2 regions of the Streptomyces sp. NBC_00984 genome follow, and region 2 is predicted to be linked to the other one. Evidence: riboswitches for the same ligand, from Rfam matches in the RefSeq annotation. Region 2 holds a riboswitch; the other holds the start of a gene.
What was found. A riboswitch is a leader RNA that binds a small molecule or an ion and turns the genes downstream of it on or off. The one in region 2 is predicted to bind glycine.
Positions count from the first base shown of each region.

Region 1: it holds a riboswitch for glycine, as region 2 does, so the genes downstream of both, gcvP (aminomethyl-transferring glycine dehydrogenase) here and gcvT (glycine cleavage system aminomethyltransferase GcvT) in region 2, are expected to answer to the same signal.

Region 1 is NZ_CP108734.1:7,534,003-7,543,751, reverse strand. Features, by position in the region: gene OG520_RS33735 (glutamate-cysteine ligase family protein) at 1-1,307, opposite strand, end outside; gene OG520_RS33730 (hypothetical protein) at 1,789-2,382, shown strand; gene OG520_RS33725 (DUF5999 family protein) at 2,703-2,909, shown strand; gene gcvP (aminomethyl-transferring glycine dehydrogenase) at 2,997-5,882, opposite strand; glycine riboswitch at 6,077-6,173, opposite strand; gene OG520_RS33715 (PRC-barrel domain-containing protein) at 6,287-6,655, shown strand; gene OG520_RS33710 (DNA polymerase IV) at 6,580-8,040, opposite strand; gene OG520_RS33705 (MerR family transcriptional regulator) at 8,098-8,715, opposite strand; gene OG520_RS33700 (bifunctional nuclease family protein) at 8,884-9,357, opposite strand; gene OG520_RS33695 (MerR family transcriptional regulator) at 9,411-9,749, opposite strand, start outside.
Region 2 is NZ_CP108734.1:2,790,523-2,800,271, reverse strand. Features, by position in the region: gene OG520_RS12050 (IclR family transcriptional regulator) at 1-24, shown strand, start outside; gene OG520_RS12045 (M20 family metallo-hydrolase) at 153-1,439, shown strand; gene OG520_RS12040 (MFS transporter) at 1,454-2,803, shown strand; gene OG520_RS12035 (L-serine ammonia-lyase) at 2,984-4,366, opposite strand; gene glyA (serine hydroxymethyltransferase) at 4,519-5,778, opposite strand; gene gcvH (glycine cleavage system protein GcvH) at 5,799-6,176, opposite strand; gene gcvT (glycine cleavage system aminomethyltransferase GcvT) at 6,269-7,396, opposite strand; glycine riboswitch at 7,537-7,634, opposite strand; gene OG520_RS12015 (AAA family ATPase) at 7,794-8,486, shown strand; gene OG520_RS12010 (enhanced serine sensitivity protein SseB) at 8,557-9,327, shown strand; gene OG520_RS12005 (enhanced serine sensitivity protein SseB C-terminal domain-containing protein) at 9,507-9,749, shown strand, end outside.

The sequences.
Region 1 (9,749 bases), 4.7 Mb from region 2:
TCGCGGTCCGCGGGCTCGATGTTCCAGGCATCGAGCCCCGCGGCGGCCAGCGGCAGCAGTTCGTCCCGTACGAGCTTGACGGCCGGCACCCGGGTCAGCCCGCCCGCACGGCCGGGACGTGGCCAGATCAGCTCCGCGTCGATGCCGAGCCGGCAGGCGGTGTCGAAGTTCTCCGCCGCCGCGGCGAACGGCAGCCTGGTCCACACCGGACGGGACTCCTCCGCGAGCGACCGCACGAGCCCGTAGTACAGCGCCGCGTTGGCGATCAGATCGGTGACGGTGGGTCCGGCGGGCAGGACCCGGTTCTCCACGCGCAGATGGGGTACACCGTCGGCCAGCCCGTACACGGGCCGGTTCCAGCGGTAGACCGTTCCGTTGTGGAGCACCAGTTCCTGCAACCGCGGCACCCCGCCCTCGTCGAGGACCCGCAGCGGCTCCTCCTCGTCGCAGATCGGGAGCAGCGGCGGGAAATAGCGCAGGTTCTCCTCGAAGAGCTCGTACGCCGAGTCGATCCACCGCTCTCCGAACCAGGTCCTGGGCCGCACCCCCTGGTTCTGGAGTTCGGGCGGCCGGGTGTCGGTGGCCTGCTGGAAGAGCGGCGGCCGCGATTCCCGCCAGAGCTCCCTGCCGAACAGGAAGGGCGAGTTGGCACCGAGTGCGATCTGGACACCGGCGACGGCCTGGGCCGCGTTCCACACGGCCGCGAATCGCGCCGGTGTCACCTGCAGATGGAACTGGACCGAGGTGCAGGCGGCCTCGGGCGTGATCGAGGCGGAGGTGGAGACCCATCGCTCCACGCCCTGGATATCGAGGGAGAAATCCTCGCCGCGCGCGGCCACCATTTGATCGTTCAGCAGTGTGTAGCGGTCCGCGTCCGAGAGGTTCGCCAGAACGAGATCCTCATGGCGCAGGGTGGGCAGAATACCGATCATCATGATCCCGGCATCGACCTCGCCCGCCTTCCGGTGGGCATATCCGAGCCCGGTCCTGAGCTCTTCGGCCAACTGATCGAAAACGCGCCCGTCCAGACGGTGCGGGACTATGTTCACTTCCAAATTGAACATCCCGAGTTCGGTCTGGAAATCACGGCTCGCGATGCGCGGGAGGACCTCCCCATTCATCATCTTCGGCATGCCGTCGGCGCCCGCGAGATTCAGCTCGATCTCCACGCCCATGAGGTTGCGCGGCCGGTCGAACCTCCGCTCCGCAAGAAGTCTCTCCAGTCCCTCCAGGCACTGGTGGAGCTTCTTCCGGTACCCCTGCCGACCGGACAGGTCAAAGGCGCCCGCCACGACCTTCTCCCCCATCGGAGCGTCCCTCCCTCAAGTGGGCGGCCCGCGGCCCAGGCCGCTCGCGTCACGATCGATAATGCCCAGGCCGCGTGATCCATAACGCCCCCGAGAACGCCGTGGACCCAGTAATCTGAGGGCGCCCGCCGGAGGCACATTCCATGGGCATGGTGCAGCACACGTTTCCCCGTCCGGCGTGAGTGAAAACGCCGACGCGTTTCAGCCGTCCGCGCCGGGGGAAAAATCCCAGGCGGCGGCTGCGCCGTTGACACAGAATCAGTAGATTCTCCGCATAATAAAGTCTTGATACCGCCTTGTCGGCAATGCCTGCGACGGCTAGTGGAATCACCGCGTGAACACGTGTCGTATAAACTCCGCGGACGAGGCAGAGAGTTGACGCACCGGCCCAGTCACCGGCCTCCTCTGGCCCCGCATGCCGACAGCGCCGTCTGCACCCGCCCACGCACCACCGTGTCTCCGAAGTGAGAGGCGACCCACTATGCCGCTGCATGTTCCCCCGGCTCCCGCGCCCGCTCTGCGCAGCGTTCTCGCGGCACTCGGTTCACCCACCGCGGTCCGCGAAGCCCGCACACCCGCCCTCCGATCCGCCCAGGGGCCACTGAGCCCCGAACTCCCGCTCCCCGTCCACGTACTGGAGCGGATCGGTCCGAACGGGCTCGCTCCCGCGACCCGGCTGGCCGGGTGGCGATTCCTGATCCGCAGCACGGAGCAGGCCGTCGCCGCGGCGGACACCATGCTCACCCCGGACGGCTGGGCCTTCTCGCATTTCTTCGAGGGCCCCTACATCGCCTCGACCGAGCTCGCCCTGCGCCAGGCCGAGACGGTGACACCGCACTACCAGCCGCGGCTGCTGTCCATCCCGGAGCTCTACATGCTGGCGCTGTGGCTGCACGGCGACGTCGAGGCCGACGCCTCCGCCGGGGCGCTCGCCCCCGCCGATCTTCTGGTTCCGCTGGCTCCCGCCCCACCGGGCATCGCGGCACATCGCCCGCACCGGGTCGCCGATCTGCTCCGCGTGATGACGCTGCGCATCACCCCCGGCCCCGGCCCCCTGCTCGGCTCCCCGGCCTGAGAACCGGACCCCGCATCAGCACACCGTGCCCCGCCGCCGTCCCCGGTCGCGGGGCACAGTGCTGGAGGGGCGCACTTCGCGCCCTTCCGGACTAGCCCGGAACGACCACCCCGAACCACCCGAAGGGACAGTGCAGTTGCGGTGAACCGTCCGCGCGGGTGATGCGTCCTCCGGGTAGGGAGAAGTGCTGCTGCGAAATACCTGCGGATTGACGCCCGTGGGGCAACACTGGGACCGGACCGATCGATACGGGGGGGGCGGCCATGAACACCTCATCCAGCCGCAGGACATTCACTACAACGCAGCGAAAGAACCCAGCCATGTGCCAGCACCAGCCACCATGCCCGACCGCCGACTCAGCCGACCGGGAAGCCGCCCGCCTGACGGCGCACCACCCGGAACAGGGCTGGAGCCTGCTGTGCAACGGAGTCCTGCTCTTCGAGGACACCGGTGAGCTGCTCCCGGACGGTCAGATCATCGCTCCGCACCGGCCCCTGGGGACCGATCGGGTGATGAAGGCCGCCTGACCGCGGCCGGTAAGAGCTGGGGCCGGCCCGGAGACTTCTCCGAACCGGCCCCGACGCATGTCCGCGTCACATGGTGGCGCTCATGACTCAGTTGTCGTACTCGTCCAGCGGCGGGCAGGAGCAGACGAGGTTGCGGTCGCCGAAGGCGCCGTCGATCCGGCGCACCGGCGGCCAGTACTTGTCGGCGGCCGAGACTCCGGCCGGGAAGACCGCCACCTCACGGCTGTATCCGTGCTTCCACTCCCCGCCCAGCATCGCCGCGGTGTGCGGAGCGTTGTGCAGCGGGTTGTCGTCCGCGCTCCACTCGCCGGAGGCCACCTTCTCGACCTCGTCGCGAATGGCGATCATCGTGTCGCAGAACCGGTCGAGCTCCGCGAGGTTCTCGCTCTCGGTCGGCTCGATCATCAGCGTCCCGGCGACCGGGAACGACATGGTCGGCGAGTGGAAGCCGTAGTCGATCAGCCGCTTGGCGATGTCGTCGACGCTGACGCCGGTCGCCTTGGAGATCGGCCGCAGGTCCACGATGCACTCGTGCGCGACCAGACCGGCCGGGCCGTTGTACAGGATCGGGTAGTGCGGTTCCAGACGCTTGGCGATGTAGTTGGCCGCGAGCACGGCGACCTGCGTCGCACGCTTCAGGCCCTCCCCGCCCATCAGGCGTACGTACGCCCAGGAGATGGGGAGAATGCCGGCCGAGCCCCACGGAGCGGCCGAGATCGGTCCGATGCCGGTCTCGGGACCCGCCGAGGGCTGCAATGGGTGGTTCGGCAGGTACGGCGCGAGGTGGGCGCGCACCCCGACCGGGCCGACGCCGGGGCCGCCGCCGCCGTGCGGGATGCAGAAGGTCTTGTGCAGGTTCAGGTGCGAGACGTCGCCACCGAACCGGCCCGGCCGGGCGAGGCCCACCAGCGCGTTGAGGTTGGCGCCGTCGACGTACACCTGACCGCCGGCGTCGTGCACCTCGGCGCAGATGTCGGCGACGTGCTCCTCGAACACGCCGTGCGTCGACGGGTACGTGATCATGAGCACAGCGAGCTCGTCGCGGTGCTTCTCGATCTTGGCGCGGAGGTCCTCTATGTGGACCTCGCCGTCGTCGGCGGTCTTGACCACGACGACCTTCATGCCGGCCATCACGGCGCTGGCCGCGTTGGTGCCGTGCGCGGAGGACGGGATGAGGCAGACGGTGCGCTGCTCGTCACCGTTGGCCCGGTGGTACGCCCGTACGGCCAGCAGGCCCGCGAACTCGCCCTGCGAGCCCGCGTTCGGCTGGATGGAGACCGCGTCGTACCCGGTGACCTCGGCGAGGCGCTCCTCCAGCTCACGGATGAGGGTGAGGAAGCCCTGCGCCTGCTCGGCCGGGGCGAAGGGGTGCAGCGCGCCGAACTCGGGCCAGGTGATCGACTCCATCTCGGTGGTCGCGTTCAGCTTCATGGTGCAGGAGCCGAGCGGGATCATGCCGCGGTCCAGCGCGTAGTCGCGGTCGGCGAGCTTGCGCAGGTAGCGCAGCATCGCGGTCTCGGAACGGTGCTGGTGGAAGACCGGGTGGGTGAGGATCTCGTCGGTGCGCAGCAGCCCCTCGGGCAGCGCGTCGGCGGCGCTGGCGTCCAGCTCCTCAATGTCCCCGTCGGCGCCGAAGGCGGCCCAGACGGCGGCGATCTGCGTACGCGTGGTGGTCTCGTCGCAGGCGAGGGAGACCAGGTCGGCGTCGACGAGCCGCAGGTTGACACCGCGCTCGCGGGCATCCGCGACAACGTCGGCGGCCTTCCCCGGGACACGCACGGTGAGGGTGTCGAAGTGGGCACCGGTCACGACGTCGATACCGGAGGCGCGCAGGCCCTCGGCCAGGATCGTCGCGTAGCGGTGGGTGCGCCGGGCGATCGTCCGCAGCCCGTCCGGGCCGTGGTAGACGGCGTACATTCCGGCCATGACGGCGAGCAGCACCTGGGCAGTACAAATGTTGCTGGTGGCCTTCTCGCGGCGGATGTGCTGCTCGCGGGTCTGCAGGGCCAGCCGGTAGGCCTTGTTGCCGTCCGCGTCGACGGAGACTCCGACGAGACGGCCGGGAAGGCTGCGGGCGAACTTCTCGCGTACGGCCATGAAGCCGGCGTGCGGTCCGCCGAAGCCCATCGGCACACCGAAGCGCTGCGTGGTGCCGACCGCGATGTCCGCGCCCAGGTCACCGGGCGAGGTGAGCAAGGTCAGGGCCAGCAGGTCGGCGGCGACCGTAACGATCGCACCCAGCTCGTGGGCCTGCTCGATGACGGGTTCGATGTTCCGCACCGCCCCGGACGCGCCCGGGTACTGCACCAGGACGCCGAAGACACCGCGCTCGGCGATCTCCGCCGGGATGCCGTCGGAGAGGTCGGCGACGACGACCTCGACACCGGTCGGCTCGGCGCGGGTCTCGATGACCGCGATCGTCTGCGGCAGGGTGTCGGTGTCGACGAGGAAGACGCCGTCCTTGACCTTGCCGACGCGCCGGGAGAGGGCCATGGCCTCGGCGGCCGCGGTGCCCTCGTCGAGCAGGGAGGCGCCGGAGGTGGGCAGCCCGGTCAGCTCGGCGACCATCGTCTGGAAGTTGAGGAGCGCCTCCAGGCGGCCCTGCGAGATCTCCGGCTGATACGGCGTGTAGGCCGTGTACCAGGCGGGGTTCTCCATGACATTGCGCAGGATCACCGGCGGGGTGAAGGTGCCGTAGTAGCCGAGTCCGATCATCGGGGCCAGCACCTGATTGCGGTCCGCGAGGGCGCGCAGCTCCGCGAGGACCTCGGCCTCGGTACGCGCGGTCGGCAGCCCGAGTGCCTCCGTGCTCTTGATGACGTCGGGCACGGCGGCCGCGGTGAGCTCGTCCAGCGAGCCGTAACCGACCTGGGCGAGCATCTTCGACTGCGCCTCGGCATCGGGTCCGATATGGCGCTGCTCGAACGGAATACCCTGCTCCAGCTGGGAGAGCGGAGTGCGACGGGGGGTCATGGTGGAGGCCTCCTGGTCTGTCACGACCTGCGAGGGGCACCACGGCGCGGGTGCCCGAACGGCCTCCCCCTCTGTCATCTCAACCTGAGAGCTTCACCGGCGCGCCCTGTGGCACACCGGTTTTCACCGTCGGTGAGGAAAGGAATCGCACCGGCACTCGGCCGCACGAAACCCGCCCTGCTTTCCAGAGTGACCTCGTCCGTGCGGTACGGGGGCCTGAGAGATTCCGGGGAGGATTTGCTCCTTCGGCGCCTTCGGATCAACTCCGGAGGACTCTCCCGCACGGGGTCAGCAGCCATGACCAGCCTACCAGCGGGGTTCATGGCTGATTTCTCGAGTGGCCAACCACCCGGATCTGCCCTTTTGTAGTGCTTGTGGAGTAGCCGCGACCAGTGGGAGGGACCGTGCAGACCGACATCGATCCGCGCAGCCTGATCGGCCGCAAGGCGTTCGACCGCAAGGGCACCAAGATCGGGACCGTGGACGAGGTGTACCTCGACGACGCGACCGGTGTGCCCGAGTGGGCGGCCGTACGTACCGGACTCTTCAGCCGGGACGCGTTCGTCCCGCTGGAACCCAGCGAATTCGTGGAGGATTCGCTCCGCATCCCCTTCGACCGCGCGCTGATCAAGGACGCGCCCGACTTCGGCGTCGGCCGCCATCTCTCACCGGAACAGGAGCTCCAGCTCTACCGGCACTACGGTCTGGACTCCCCGCCCGAGGGGGCCGGCCCGGACAGGGACTTCGGCAGACTGGCCGGCCAGGACGAGTAGTCCACCGGGTCCCGCACCAACGGCAGCGGATCGGCCGGCCGGAGTTCCGCGTCGTCGATCCGGAACGTACGCACCCGGCCGGGCGCCGACTCGGGCTCCTCGAACCGCACGGTCACCCGGCCGACGCCGCTGCCCTGCACCCAGCCATGGCCGTATGCGTCATGGCGTACGTCGTGTCCGGCGGGCCAGCGCCGGGCGGCGCGCTGCTCGGCGGTCTCCTCGGCCTCCGCCCGGGGATCGTCCGGCGGCTCGGCCCCGTCGTCCCCGGACGGCGTCGCCTCCGCAGCCGGATCCTCGGACGCGGCCCGCTCACCGGCGGCCTGGGCGAAGAGGTCCTCCTGCGTGTAGTCGGCAAGCCCCGTCACGCCCACTCCGAGGAGCCGGACGCCTCCGGTGGTGTCCACTGCCTCCAGGAGCCGCGCGGCGGCCTCACGGACCACCGTGGGGTCGTCCGTGGGCCCTCGCAGCGTCTCGGACCGCGTGAGCGTCGAGAATTCGTACCGGCGCACCTTCAGCACCACCGTCCGCCCGGACCGCCCCGCGCCCCGCAGCCGCTGGACGCAGCGGCCGGCCAGTCGCTCGACCTCCGTCCTGATCCGCACCCGGTCGTGCAGGTCGGCGTCGAAGGTGTCCTCGACCGACACCGATTTCGCGTCCCGCTCCGCGACCACCGGCCGGTCGTCGTACCCGAACGCCATCCGGTGGAGCGAGCCGCCGTGCGCCTTCCCCAGCAGGCGTACGAGCTCGTCCTCTCCCGCCTCGACCAGGTCGTCGACCGTGGTCATCCCGGCACGGCGCAGATGGTCCGCCGTCGCAGGTCCGACACCGGGGAGAATCCGCACCGACATGGGTGCGAGCAGCTCCCGCTCCGTGCCCGGCTCCATGAGCAGCAGGCCGTTCGGTTTCGCCTCCTCCGAAGCGATCTTGGCCAGCATCTTGGAACCGGCGAGCCCCACCGAGCCGGTGAGCCCGGTGACCGCCTTGATGGCCGTACGCAGCTGCTCGCCGATCTCCAGCGCCGAAGCCGTGTCGTCGGCCGTCCCGCCGGCCTCCAGGTCGACGAAGGCCTCGTCCAGGCTGAGAGGCTCCACCAGTGGGGAGAGCCGCGCGAGCAGCTCCATCACCTGGTCGCTCACCGTCCGGTACAGCTGGAAGCGGGGCACCAGATAGGCCGCGTTGGGCGCCAGCCGCCGCGCCTGCGCCATGGGCATGGCCGAGTGCACCCCGAAGCGTCGCGCCTCGTACGAGGCGGTGGCGACGACTCCGCGTGGTCCGAGTCCGCCGACCACGACCGGCTTGCCGCGCAGGCTCGGCTTCGCCGCCTGCTCGGCAGAGGCGTAGAAGGCATCCATGTCCAGATGCAGGATGGTGGGCGCGGCTCTCACATCAATCGATGCTGCCCTACGGCACTGACAATCGCCGCGCCCGAACCGTCGGCCGGGTCAGCCGGCGCGGTTGCGGCGCCGCGCGAGCTCATCGGTGGGGTTGTTCCCGATGAGGGTCTCGCCGGTGTCCACCCGCTCGCCGTGCAGCTGTGAGAGGGCGGCGTCCACGTCCTGCCACACCACGCCCACCGCGATACCGAAGACCCCCTGGCCGCCCTGGAGCAGGCTGACGACCTCGTCGGGCGAGGAGCACTCGTAGACCGTCGCCCCGTCGCTCATCAGCGTCATCCGCTCGAGGTCCTGGAATCCCCGGGCCCGCAGATGCTGAACCGTGGTGCGGATGTTCTGGAGTGCCACACCCGTGTCCAGGAAGCGCTTCACGATCTTCAGCAGGACGACGTCCCGGAAGCTGTAGAGCCGCTGTGTGCCGGAGCCGTACGCCGGACGCACGCTCGGCTCCACCAGCCCCGTGCGCGCCCAGTAGTCGAGCTGCCGGTAGGTGATCCCGGCAGCCGCGCAGGCGGTCGGCCCGCGGTAGCCGATGTCGTTGACCGATGCCACTCCGTCCCCCGCCACCGCCGCCGGTTGAACCGGTTGCATGATGGTGTGGTCGGCTGTACTCCCCTGCTGCGGATACGGCCCACCCGCTGCCGTACCGTCGCCGCTGCTTCTCACGCCGACCTCCGTCCTTGACCTGCCATCTCGAAGGTAGGCAGTCACTCGGGGTGCGTCAACGATCGCCACACTCGGCACGCCGAGTGATAATCACCCTGAGGGTGGTTTCCCGTGACTCACGAGCGGGAAAGGCTTGCCGGATGCGCTGACGGCGGCCCCGAAGAACGGTCACTGACTGTTGGTACCGAAATCCTCCGGAGAGATCTGATCGAGGAACTCGCGGAATTTCTCCACCTCATCCTCCTGCTCGTCCGGGATGGCGATGCCGGCGTCGTCGAGCACCCCGTCACTGCCGTAGATCGGCGTTCCGGTGCGCAATGCGAGCGCTATGGCGTCGGACGGCCGCGCGCTCACCTCGACCCCGCTGGCGAAGACCAGCTCCGCGTAGAAGACCCCTTCCCGGAGGTCCGTGATGCGGACCTCGGTGAGCTCCTGGCCGACGGCCTCGAGCACGTCCTTGAAGAGATCATGGGTCAGCGGCCTGGCCGGAGCCATGCCCTGCTGGGCGAAGGCGATCGCGGTCGCCTCACCAGGACCGATCCAAATGGGGAGGTACCGGTCGCCTCCCACTTCACGCAGGAGCACGATCGGTTGGTTGGAGGGCATTTCCACCCGGACACCCACAACGTCGAGCTCGTTCACACAGCAACCCTAGGACGTGCCCGGCAGGTTTGGGTAGTCGGGCACCGGCGTGATCAGTGGAGCCGGATGTGCAGAGCGCTCTGTACAAGGGCCGAATGAAGCCTCACGGACAGCTCCGCGAGCTCTTTCGCAGTGGCCTCCGCATAGGCTCTGGTCTGCGGATTCCGGTGCCGGCGCAAGGGCGCGACCACCTGCTCGATGAGCCCGACCTCGCGATCCGCGGCCGCTCGCATGGCACGCAGGTGACGCGGTTCCAGACCGAACCTGCCCAGATCCGCCACAAGCTTGGCGACTGTGACCATCTCGGCGTCGTAACCGCCCTCTGCGGTCGGAACGACCAAGCCGTACGACTCCCACTCGTCCAGGTCGCTCTCGGCGACCTCGGCGGCCGC
Region 2 (9,749 bases):
GAGGGCTCGCGCGGCGAAATCTGAATTTCCCTCAGGCCGGGGCAACCACAGGTGCCCCGGAATGCACGTTGATGGCAAGGAGACTCGATGCGTGAAAACACTGCCGTGGCCGCCCGTTGTGGTGCGCCCGGCGACGTCCGGAAGCAGGGCGCATGATCAGCAACCCGGAGCTCATCACACCGAATGTCGAGAGACTGTCCGAACGGTTCGCCGCCCTCGCCGAGTTCCACGACTCGACGGTGCCGGGGTGGAGCCGGGAGGTGTTCTCCGAGCCGTACCGCGCCTCCCGCGACTGGGTACGCCGGCAGATGGCCGACGCCGGGCTCGACCCGGTGATCGACGCGGCCGGGAACGTCGTCGGCAGGCTGCCCGGACGCCGTGGCGGGGGCCCCGCCCTGGTCACCGGGTCGCACACCGACACGGTGAGTCAGGGCGGGCGCTTCGACGGGATCGTGGGCGTGCTTGCGGGGATCGAGGTCGCGCAACGGTTCCGGGAGACCGGCACCCGGCTGGAGCATGACCTGACGGTCGTGGACTTCCTCGGAGAGGAAGCCAACGACTTCGGTATCTCCTGCATCGGTTCCCGGGCTGTCACCGGGGTGCTGCGGGCCGAGCACTTCGACCGCGTCGATGGAACCGGAACCCGGCTGGGGGACGCCGTCACCGGTTTCGGACTGGACCCGCAGCAGATGCTGCGGCAGGCCTGGCGCCCGGCCGATGTGCACGCCTACGTCGAGTTGCACATCGAGCAGGGGCCGCTGCTGGAACGATCGGGCACGAGCGTCGGCGTGGTGACCGCGATCGCCGGGATCGACCGGCTGCTGCTGCGCTTCGCCGGCCAGTCCGGACATGCGGGCACCACCGCGATGGACGAACGGCACGATGCGCTGGTCTCCGCGGCTGCGGCCGTGCTCACCGTCGAGCGGGTCGGTTGCGGGGCGCCGGTGCACGGCGTGGCAACCCCGGGCTGTATCGAGTCGAGCCCCGGCTCGATGGGGGTGATCACCGATCAGGCCCGGCTGTGGGCGGAACTGCGCAGCGTGGACGGCTCCTGGCTCCGCGGTGCGCGCAAGCAGATCGTCGATGAGGTGGTGGCGGAGGCCCGGCGCCGCGGCGTGCAGGTGGATGTCGACCACCTCACCGATCAGGACCCGGTACCCACCGCGGAGCCGGTGCAGGACGTGATCGGCCGGTCCGCGGACGCACTCGGCCTCTCCTGGCAGGCGGTGCCCTCCGGCGCGGGGCACGATGCCGCGCACCTGGCCCGGCTGGCGCCGATGGGCATGATCTTCGTCCCCTCGGTGAACGGGCGCAGCCACTGCCCCGAGGAGTTCACCGCGATCACCGACATCGAGCAGGGGGTGCACGTACTCGCGAGCACCCTGATGTCGCTGGACCGCATGTCACTGGACCGGCACGACGTCGTGCACGGCGTGTAGGAGGCGGAACCGCAATGGCTGCAGCCACTGTCGCCCGGCGTTCGGTCGTCGCGGCGTCCCTCGGCAACGCGATGGAATGGTACGACTTCACGGTCTACGCGTTCTTCGCCGGTTACATCGCCCGCAACTTCTTCACGAGTGACGATCCCCAGTCGGCAATGATCGGCGCCTTCGTCGTGTTCGGTACCGGATTCGTGGCGCGCCCGCTCGGCGCCGTGGTGATCGGCCTGTACGGCGACAGGAGGGGCCGCAAAGCCGCGCTGACGCTCTCCATCGGCACCATGGGCGCCGGAACACTGGTGCTCGCGCTCACCCCGTCCGCCGAATACATCGGGATCGCGGCACCGATCCTGCTCCTCGTCGCCCGTCTCCTGCAGGGTTTCTCCGCGGGCGGGGAGATCGGGGGCGCCGCGGCCTTCCTCGTCGAGCACGCCCCGCCGGACCGGCGGGGCCGGTACGCGGCGTGGCTGCAGGGGTCCATGGGGGTGTGCAACCTCGTCGCCGCAGTCGCGGGGGTCACCATCACCACCGTGCTCCCCGAGTCGGCGGTGAACGACTGGGCGTGGCGGCTCCCGTTCATACTCGGCCTGCTGATCATCCCGGTCGGCGTCTACATCCGCCGACAACTTCCCGAGACGGAGGCATTCGAGCAGAACAACGCCGATGCGAAGCAGCAGCGAAGTCCCGTCCTGCGGTTGGTCCGTGAGTACCGAGGGCAGATCCTGACCGGCTTCCTGTTCTCCGTGCTGTGGACGATCTGTGTGTACGCATTCGTCATCTACGGGCCGACCTATTACGCGAGCACGCAGACCGGACTGGGATTCACCGCTCGACAGACGTTCCTGGCATCGCTGGTGGGCAATGTCGTCCTGATCGCGGGCTGCGTGGCCGCCGGCCGCGCAGCCGACCGGCTCGGCGCGAAGCGGGTGGTGGTGGCCGGTGCGCTCACCCTGCTCGTGCTACCGCTGCCCTGCCTCCTCTGGTTGCACGACCAGCCGACCGTCCCGGTGCTGCTGGTCGTGCACGGCCTGCTGTGCGCGGGCGTCTCCGCGTTCGCCGGGGTCGCGCCGTCCGTACTGCCCCGGGCCTTCCCGGTTGCCGTGCGTGCGACAGGGGTGGCGCTGAGCTACAACATCGCCGCAACCCTCTTCGCGGGGTTCACGCCGGCGATCATGGCTTGGGCCACCGCTTCCGTGACCCCGTATGCCCCGGCGCTGTGGGTGGCGATTGCATCCGTGGCCTGTCTGATCGCGGTACCGGCACTGTTCCGTCAGATCGCGAGTGCGGAGGAACGGGAGCCGCACCCTCCCAGGATGCAGGGACCTGTGGCTGCGGCGACGGACCGGCTCGACGTCGGACGCTGACGGCCGGGTGAACCGTGCGGGAGTACCTCCCGTCTGCCGGAGGGACCTTTCGGGGACGATCCGCCGCCCAAGGGGGAAAGGCCGTGACAGAGCTGACAGACGGGAAACCCCTGATCAGGCCCTAGGGCGTGTTTGAGAAGTCCCGTCTGTCTCGCGGGGTCTGAAACACGCCCTGGAACGTCAGCACTCGATGATGTTCACCGCGAGCCCGCCCCGCGCGGTCTCCTTGTACTTCACGCTCATGTCCGCACCGGTCTCCTTCATGGTCTTGATGACCTTGTCGAGGGAGACCTTGTGGCTGCCGTCGCCGCGCAGTGCCATCTTCGCCGCCGTGACCGCCTTCACCGCGGCCATGCCGTTGCGCTCGATGCACGGGATCTGGACGAGACCGCCGACCGGGTCGCAGGTCAGGCCGAGGTTGTGCTCCATGCCGATCTCGGCGGCGTTCTCGACCTGTTCGGGAGTGCCTCCGAGGACCTCGGCAAGGGCGCCCGCGGCCATGGAGCAGGCGGAGCCGACCTCGCCCTGGCAGCCGACCTCGGCGCCGGAGATGGAGGCGTTCTCCTTGAAGAGCATGCCGATGGCCCCGGCGGCGAGGAGGAAGCGGACGACGCCGTCCTCCTTCTCCGCCTCGGTGGCGCCGCCGGCCGCGAAGTTCATGTAGTAGTGCAGCACCGCCGGGATGATGCCCGCGGCGCCGTTGGTGGGCGCGGTGACGACCCGGCCGCCCGCCGCGTTCTCCTCGTTGACCGCCATCGCGTAGAGGGTGATCCACTCCATCGCGCGGGCCTGCGGGTCGCCCTCGGCACGCAGCTGGCGGGCGGTGTTCGCGGCGCGGCGGCGGACCTTGAGACCGCCGGGCAGGATGCCCTCGCGGGACATGCCGCGCGAGACGCAGGCCTGCATGACCCGCCAGATGTCCAGCAGACCCGAGCGGATCTCGTCCTCGGTGCGCCAGGCCCGCTCGTTCTCCAGCATCAGCGAGGAGATGGACAGGCCGGTGTCCTTCGAGAGCCGCAGCAGTTCGTCGCCGGTGCGGAAGGGGTACTTCAGCACGGTGTCGTCGAGCACGATCCGGTCCTCGCCCACCGCGTCCTCGTCCACGACGAAGCCGCCGCCGACCGAGTAGTACGTCTTCTCCAGGAGAAGGGTGCCCTCGCGGTCGAAGGCGAAGATCGTCATGCCGTTGGCGTGGTACGGGAGGGCCTTGCGGCGGTGCAGGATCAGCTGCTCGTCGGCGTCGAAGTCGATCTCGTGCATGCCGAGGAGGTTGATCCGGCCCGTGGTGCGGATCTGCTCCACCCGCTCGTCGGCGGACTCCACGTCGACGGTGCGGGGCGATTCGCCCTCCAGGCCGAGCAGGACGGCCTTGGGAGTGCCGTGGCCGTGACCGGTCGCCCCGAGCGAGCCGTACAGCTCGGCGCGTATCGAGACGGTGTGGGCGATCAGGCCCTCGTTCTTCAGCCGGCGCGCGAACATGCGGGCGGCGCGCATCGGGCCGACCGTATGGGAGCTGGACGGGCCGATGCCGATCGAGAACAGGTCGAAGACCGAGATGGCCACGGAGGACTCCTCAAGGGTTGGTAGACGCCGTCGTCTGCCGGGTGGTGCGGGACGGACCGGTGGGTACGAAGAGCGCGGGGCAAGGGCGGGGGCACCGTGCTCACTCTTCAGTGTGCGCGGTGCCCCCACCCGGCGTGCAAACTGCGGGTGACCTACTTGAGGCCGGGGTACAGCGGGAACTTGTCGGCCAGCGCGACGACGCGGGCCTTCAGCGCGTCCGCGTCGTAGGACGGCTTGAGCGCGGCGGCGATGATCTCCGCGACCTCGGTGAAGTCCTCGGTCTGGAAACCGCGGGTCGCCAGGGCCGGCGTACCGATCCGCAGACCCGAGGTGACCATCGGCGGCCGCGGGTCGTTCGGGATGGCGTTCCGGTTGACCGTGATGCCCAGCTCGTGCAGCCGGTCCTCGGCCTGCTGGCCGTCCAGCTCGGAGTTGCGCAGGTCGACGAGGACCAGGTGGACGTCCGTACCGCCGGACAGCACGGAGACACCGACCTCGGTGACGTCCGGCTGGACCAGGCGCTCGGCGAGGATGCGGGCGCCGTCCAGGGTGCGCTGCTGGCGCTCCTTGAACTCCTCGGTCGCCGCGACCTTGAACGAGACCGCCTTGGCCGCGATCACGTGCTCCAGCGGACCGCCCTGCTGGCCCGGGAAGACCGCCGAGTTGATCTTCTTGGCGAGCTCCTGCGTCGACAGGATGACGCCACCGCGCGGACCGCCGAGGGTCTTGTGCGTGGTGGTCGTGACGACGTGGGCGTGCGGCACCGGGTTGGGGTGCAGACCCGCGGCCACCAGACCGGCGAAGTGCGCCATGTCGACCATCAGGTACGCGCCGACCTCGTCCGCGATGCGGCGGAAGGCGGCGAAGTCCAGCTGACGCGGGTACGCGGACCAGCCGGCGACGATCAGCTTCGGCTTGGACTCCTTGGCCAGACGCTCGACCTCGGCCATGTCCACGACGCCGGTCTCGTCGACGTGGTACGGGACCACGTTGTAGAGCTTGCCGGAGAAGTTGATCTTCATGCCGTGGGTCAGGTGACCGCCGTGGGCGAGGCTCAGGCCCATGATCGTGTCGCCCGGCTTGAGCAGCGCGAACATCGCGGCGGCGTTGGCCTGCGCACCGGAGTGCGGCTGGACGTTCGCGGCCTCGGCGCCGAACAGCGCCTTGATGCGGTCGATGGCGATCTGCTCGACGACGTCGACGTGCTCGCAGCCGCCGTAGTAGCGGCGGCCGGGGTAGCCCTCGGCGTACTTGTTGGTGAGGACGGAGCCCTGGGCCTCCATGACCGCGACCGGAGCGAAGTTCTCCGAGGCGATCATTTCGAGGGTGGACTGCTGGCGGTGGAGCTCGGCGTCGACAGCGGCGGCGACGTCCGGGTCCAGCTCGTGGAGGGAGGAGTTGAGAAGCGACATCAGGTGGTCCCTTTGGGTCTTTAGTTGCCGGAGAACTCGGTGTACTCGTCGGCGGAGAGCAGGTCCTTCGGCTCCTCCGCCATACGTACCTTGAACAGCCAGCCGCCCTCGAAGGGAGCGGAGTTCACCAGCGACGGGTCGTCCACGACGTCCTGGTTCGACTCGGTGACCTCGCCGGTCACCGGGGAGTACAGGTCGCTCACCGACTTGGTCGACTCCAGCTCGCCACAGGTCTCGCCCGCGGTCACCGTGTCACCGACCTCGGGGAGCTGGGCGTAGACGACGTCGCCGAGCGCGTTGGCCGCGTACTCGGTGATGCCGATCGTGGCCACACCGTCCTCGACGGCCGACAGCCACTCGTGCTCCTTGCTGTAACGCAGCTGCTGGGGGTTGCTCATGACCTGAATTCTCCTGTACGCGGGGGAGTGCTGATGAACGGTGGTCTTACGGTGTGAGACGCGACTGCGTCACTTCTTCGGGAGCGCCGACGTCACTTCTGGCGCTTGTAGAACGGCAGCGCCACGACCTCGTACGGCTCGTGGGTGCCCCGGATGTCCACTCCGACGCCCGCGGTGCCGGGCGTGGCGTGCGCGGCGTCCACGTACGCCATGGCGATTGGCTTGCCCAGGGTGGGCGACGGGGCGCCCGAGGTGACCTCGCCGATGACCTCGGCGCCGGTCCCGCCCGCGGCGACGACGGAGAAGCCGGCGCGGGGCACCCGGCGGCCCTCGGCGACCAGCCCGACCAGCTTGCGCGGCGGGGCGGTCTCGGCACGCTCGGCGGCGGCCTCAAGGGCCTTGCGGCCGACGAAGTCGCCCTCCTTCTCGAACTTCACGACCCGGCCGAGACCGGCGTCGAACGGAGTCAGTGCCGTGGTCAGCTCGTGTCCGTACAGCGGCATGCCCGCCTCCAGGCGCAGCGTGTCGCGGCAGGAGAGCCCGCACGGGATCAGGCCGCGGGAGGCGCCCGCCTCGGTCAGCGCCTTCCACAGCTGCTCGGCGTGGACGGGGGCGACGAACAGCTCGAAGCCGTCCTCGCCGGTGTAGCCGGTACGGGCGATCAGCGCGGGGACCCCGGCGACCGTGCCGGGCAGTCCGGCGTAGTACTTGAGGCCGTCCAGGTCGGCATCGGTGACGGCGGCGAGGATCGCGGGGGACTCGGGGCCCTGGACGGCGAGCAGCGCGTACGCGTCGCGGTCGTCGCGGACCTCGGCGTCGAAGCCCTCGGCCCGCGCGGTCAGCGCGTCCAGCACGATCTGGGCGTTGCCCGCGTTGGCGACGACCATGTACTCCGTCTCGCCGAGCCGGTAGACGATCAGGTCGTCCAGGATGCCGCCGTCCTCGGCGCAGATCATCGTGTAGCGCGCGCGGCCCACGGAGACGGTGCCGATGTTGCCGACCAGCGCGAAGTTCAGGAGCGCCACGGCCCCGGGGCCGGTGACGGTGATCTCGCCCATGTGCGAGAGGTCGAAGAGGCCGGCCTTCGTGCGCACGGCGTTGTGCTCGTCGCGCTCACTGGCGTAGCGCAGCGGCATGTCCCAGCCCGCGAAGTCGGTCATCGTGGCGCCCAGCGAGCGATGCAGGGCATCGAGGGCGGTGAGGCGGGGGGCGGTGCTCATGGATATGGCTCCCAGGGCATGACGACGAGGACGATCCCTCCCCATCTGTCATCGGAACCTGAGAGGTTCGCCGAGAGCCCCGGAAGGGTTCGGCTTGCACCTTGGGTGGAGCCGCGCAGCGGCCCGCTTTTCAGATCTGCCTCATCCGCGCGGTACGGGGCCTGAGAGATTCAAGGGAGGAACTTGCTCCTTCGGCGCCCGGCACTTGCAGTGACCGGAACTCTCCCGCGCGGATTCGAACGGCCTTTATGCAGTTGGCCGGGTCATCATCGCACGCATCGCGCCGGAGTGGGGCCTCGGTCCCCCACCGGAAATCAGCGGCGTGGACGGTTGTGCCGCATTACCTTTTCTTTACACTTCAGGGGCATGCGTGGGGTGAGCCGACAGGGGGAGCGCGATGACGTTGCAGCGGTACGCGACGACCGCGGGGGTCGCGCACGGCGCGATGCCCGCACAGCCGGGGGCCCCGGCGAGGGAGGCGTCCGGCGCGCACGCGCCCGTCGTGCGGGATCTCCGGGAGCGGTCCGGGCGCAGCCCGCGCGGCCTGCGCTTCGCGGCCGGTGACGTGGTGGTGGTCTCCGGGCTGCCCGGCAGCGGCAAGTCGACGCTCATCCGGCGGGCGGTGACGACGGCGCACGCCATCGACTCCCAGGACACCCGTGACCGCTGGGCGCGGGCCGTGCCCCGCTTACTTCCCTACGCCCTCTACCGCCCGCTCGTCCGCGCCGCCCACTACTGGGGGCTGTGGCGGGTGCTGCGTTCCGGGGAGTCCGTCGTCGTCCACGACTGCGGAACACAGGCCTGGGTGCGCGGCTGGCTGGCCCGTGGCGCGCGGCGCCGGGGCCGGGTCCTGCACCTCGTCCTGCTCGACGTCACGCCGCAGACGGCCAGGGAGGGCCAGCGCGAGCGCGGACGCGGTGTATCGGGATACGCCTTCGCCCGGCACCGCAGGGCGGTGGGCAGGCTGCTGAGGGCGACCGAGACGGGCCTGCTGCCGCCCGGCTGCGCCTCGGCGGTGCTGCTGGACCGGGAGGCGGCGGGGAGGCTCGGCCGGATCACCTTCGCGGACGGGCGGCTCGGGGCCGGGTAGCCGGGGCCGGGGCAGCCGTCGGGGCGGGCGTTAACCTTCTGCCGGAAAGCTTGGGCGAGAAGGGGAAGCAGTGGACGTTCCGGCACAGGTCCAGTCCCATCCGCAGGGCGGATGGCCGGCCAATGAGCTCGAAGAAGTGCTGATGGCCTCGGTGGGCATCCCGGAGGCGGGCGGACGGCTCGTCGAGGTGCTCGGACGCAGCCATGTCTGGGTGCCCCTGCCCAATGGCGGCGGACCCGACTCGGCGGACCTGGACCTGCCGACGATGGAGATCGAGGGCGCTCCGTACGTCCCCGTGTTCAGCTCCGAACAGCAGTTCCTGACCTGCGTCGGCACCCAGATGTCCTTCACCGTCGCGCCCGCCCGCGAATTCGCCCGCGGGCTGCCGCCGCAGCTCGGCATGGCCGTGAACCCGGGCGGCGCGGTCGGGATGCCGCTGCCGCCCCCCGCCGTGGCCGAGCTCTGCCGGGCCGGACGCACCCCGCTGGACGGGCCGGCCAGCGGCGGCAGGGTCCGGCTGTACGAACCGGACTGGAGGGAGGAGCCCGTCGACTTCCTCGCCGCGGCGGCCGGTGAGTTCGAGGAGAGCGGTGTCGTGCTCTCCGCCCGCCGGGCGCTGGCCAGCATCGAGGGCGGCGACCCCGTCCTCTTCATCGGCGTCGAGTTCTCCACCTGGGAAGGCGCGGGGCGCAATGCCCCGATGGACGCCCTCGGCCGTGCTCTGGGCCGGGTCGAGGTGCCCTGGGTGGTCAATCTCGTCCTGCTCGATGTGGCACAGGACCCGGTCGGCGACTGGATGCGGGAGAAGATCCAGCCGTTCTACCGGCGGGCGGGCCAGTAGACCCCGGCGCGGTGCCCGCGGCGGGCACCGGCGTGGAGCACCGCTTCGACCCATGGCGTCAAGTCGGTGTCAGGACCGGCGCATAAGCTGGTTTCATGGCTGGTGCCTCGGCATCATGCCGCACCCGTGTGCCCGGGAGTGGCCGGCCGACACAGTGGATCGAAGAGGGGCGGGACCAGGTGAGTGCGTCAGGCACCGCGGCGGCCGGGCAGGTCGAGCACATGCTGCGCCAAGTGACGCCCGGACGCTACGACGCGTACGAGGCGCTGCTGCAGGCCCTCGTGAACGGCCGGATCTGGATGCTCCTCTGGCACGGCCAGGCGGGCTCGCCCGACGCCCAGTACGGAAACATGGAGGTCGACGGCCTCGGCTACGCCCCCTGTGTGACCTCCGCCCAGGAGCTCTCCGCCAGCGGCTGGAAC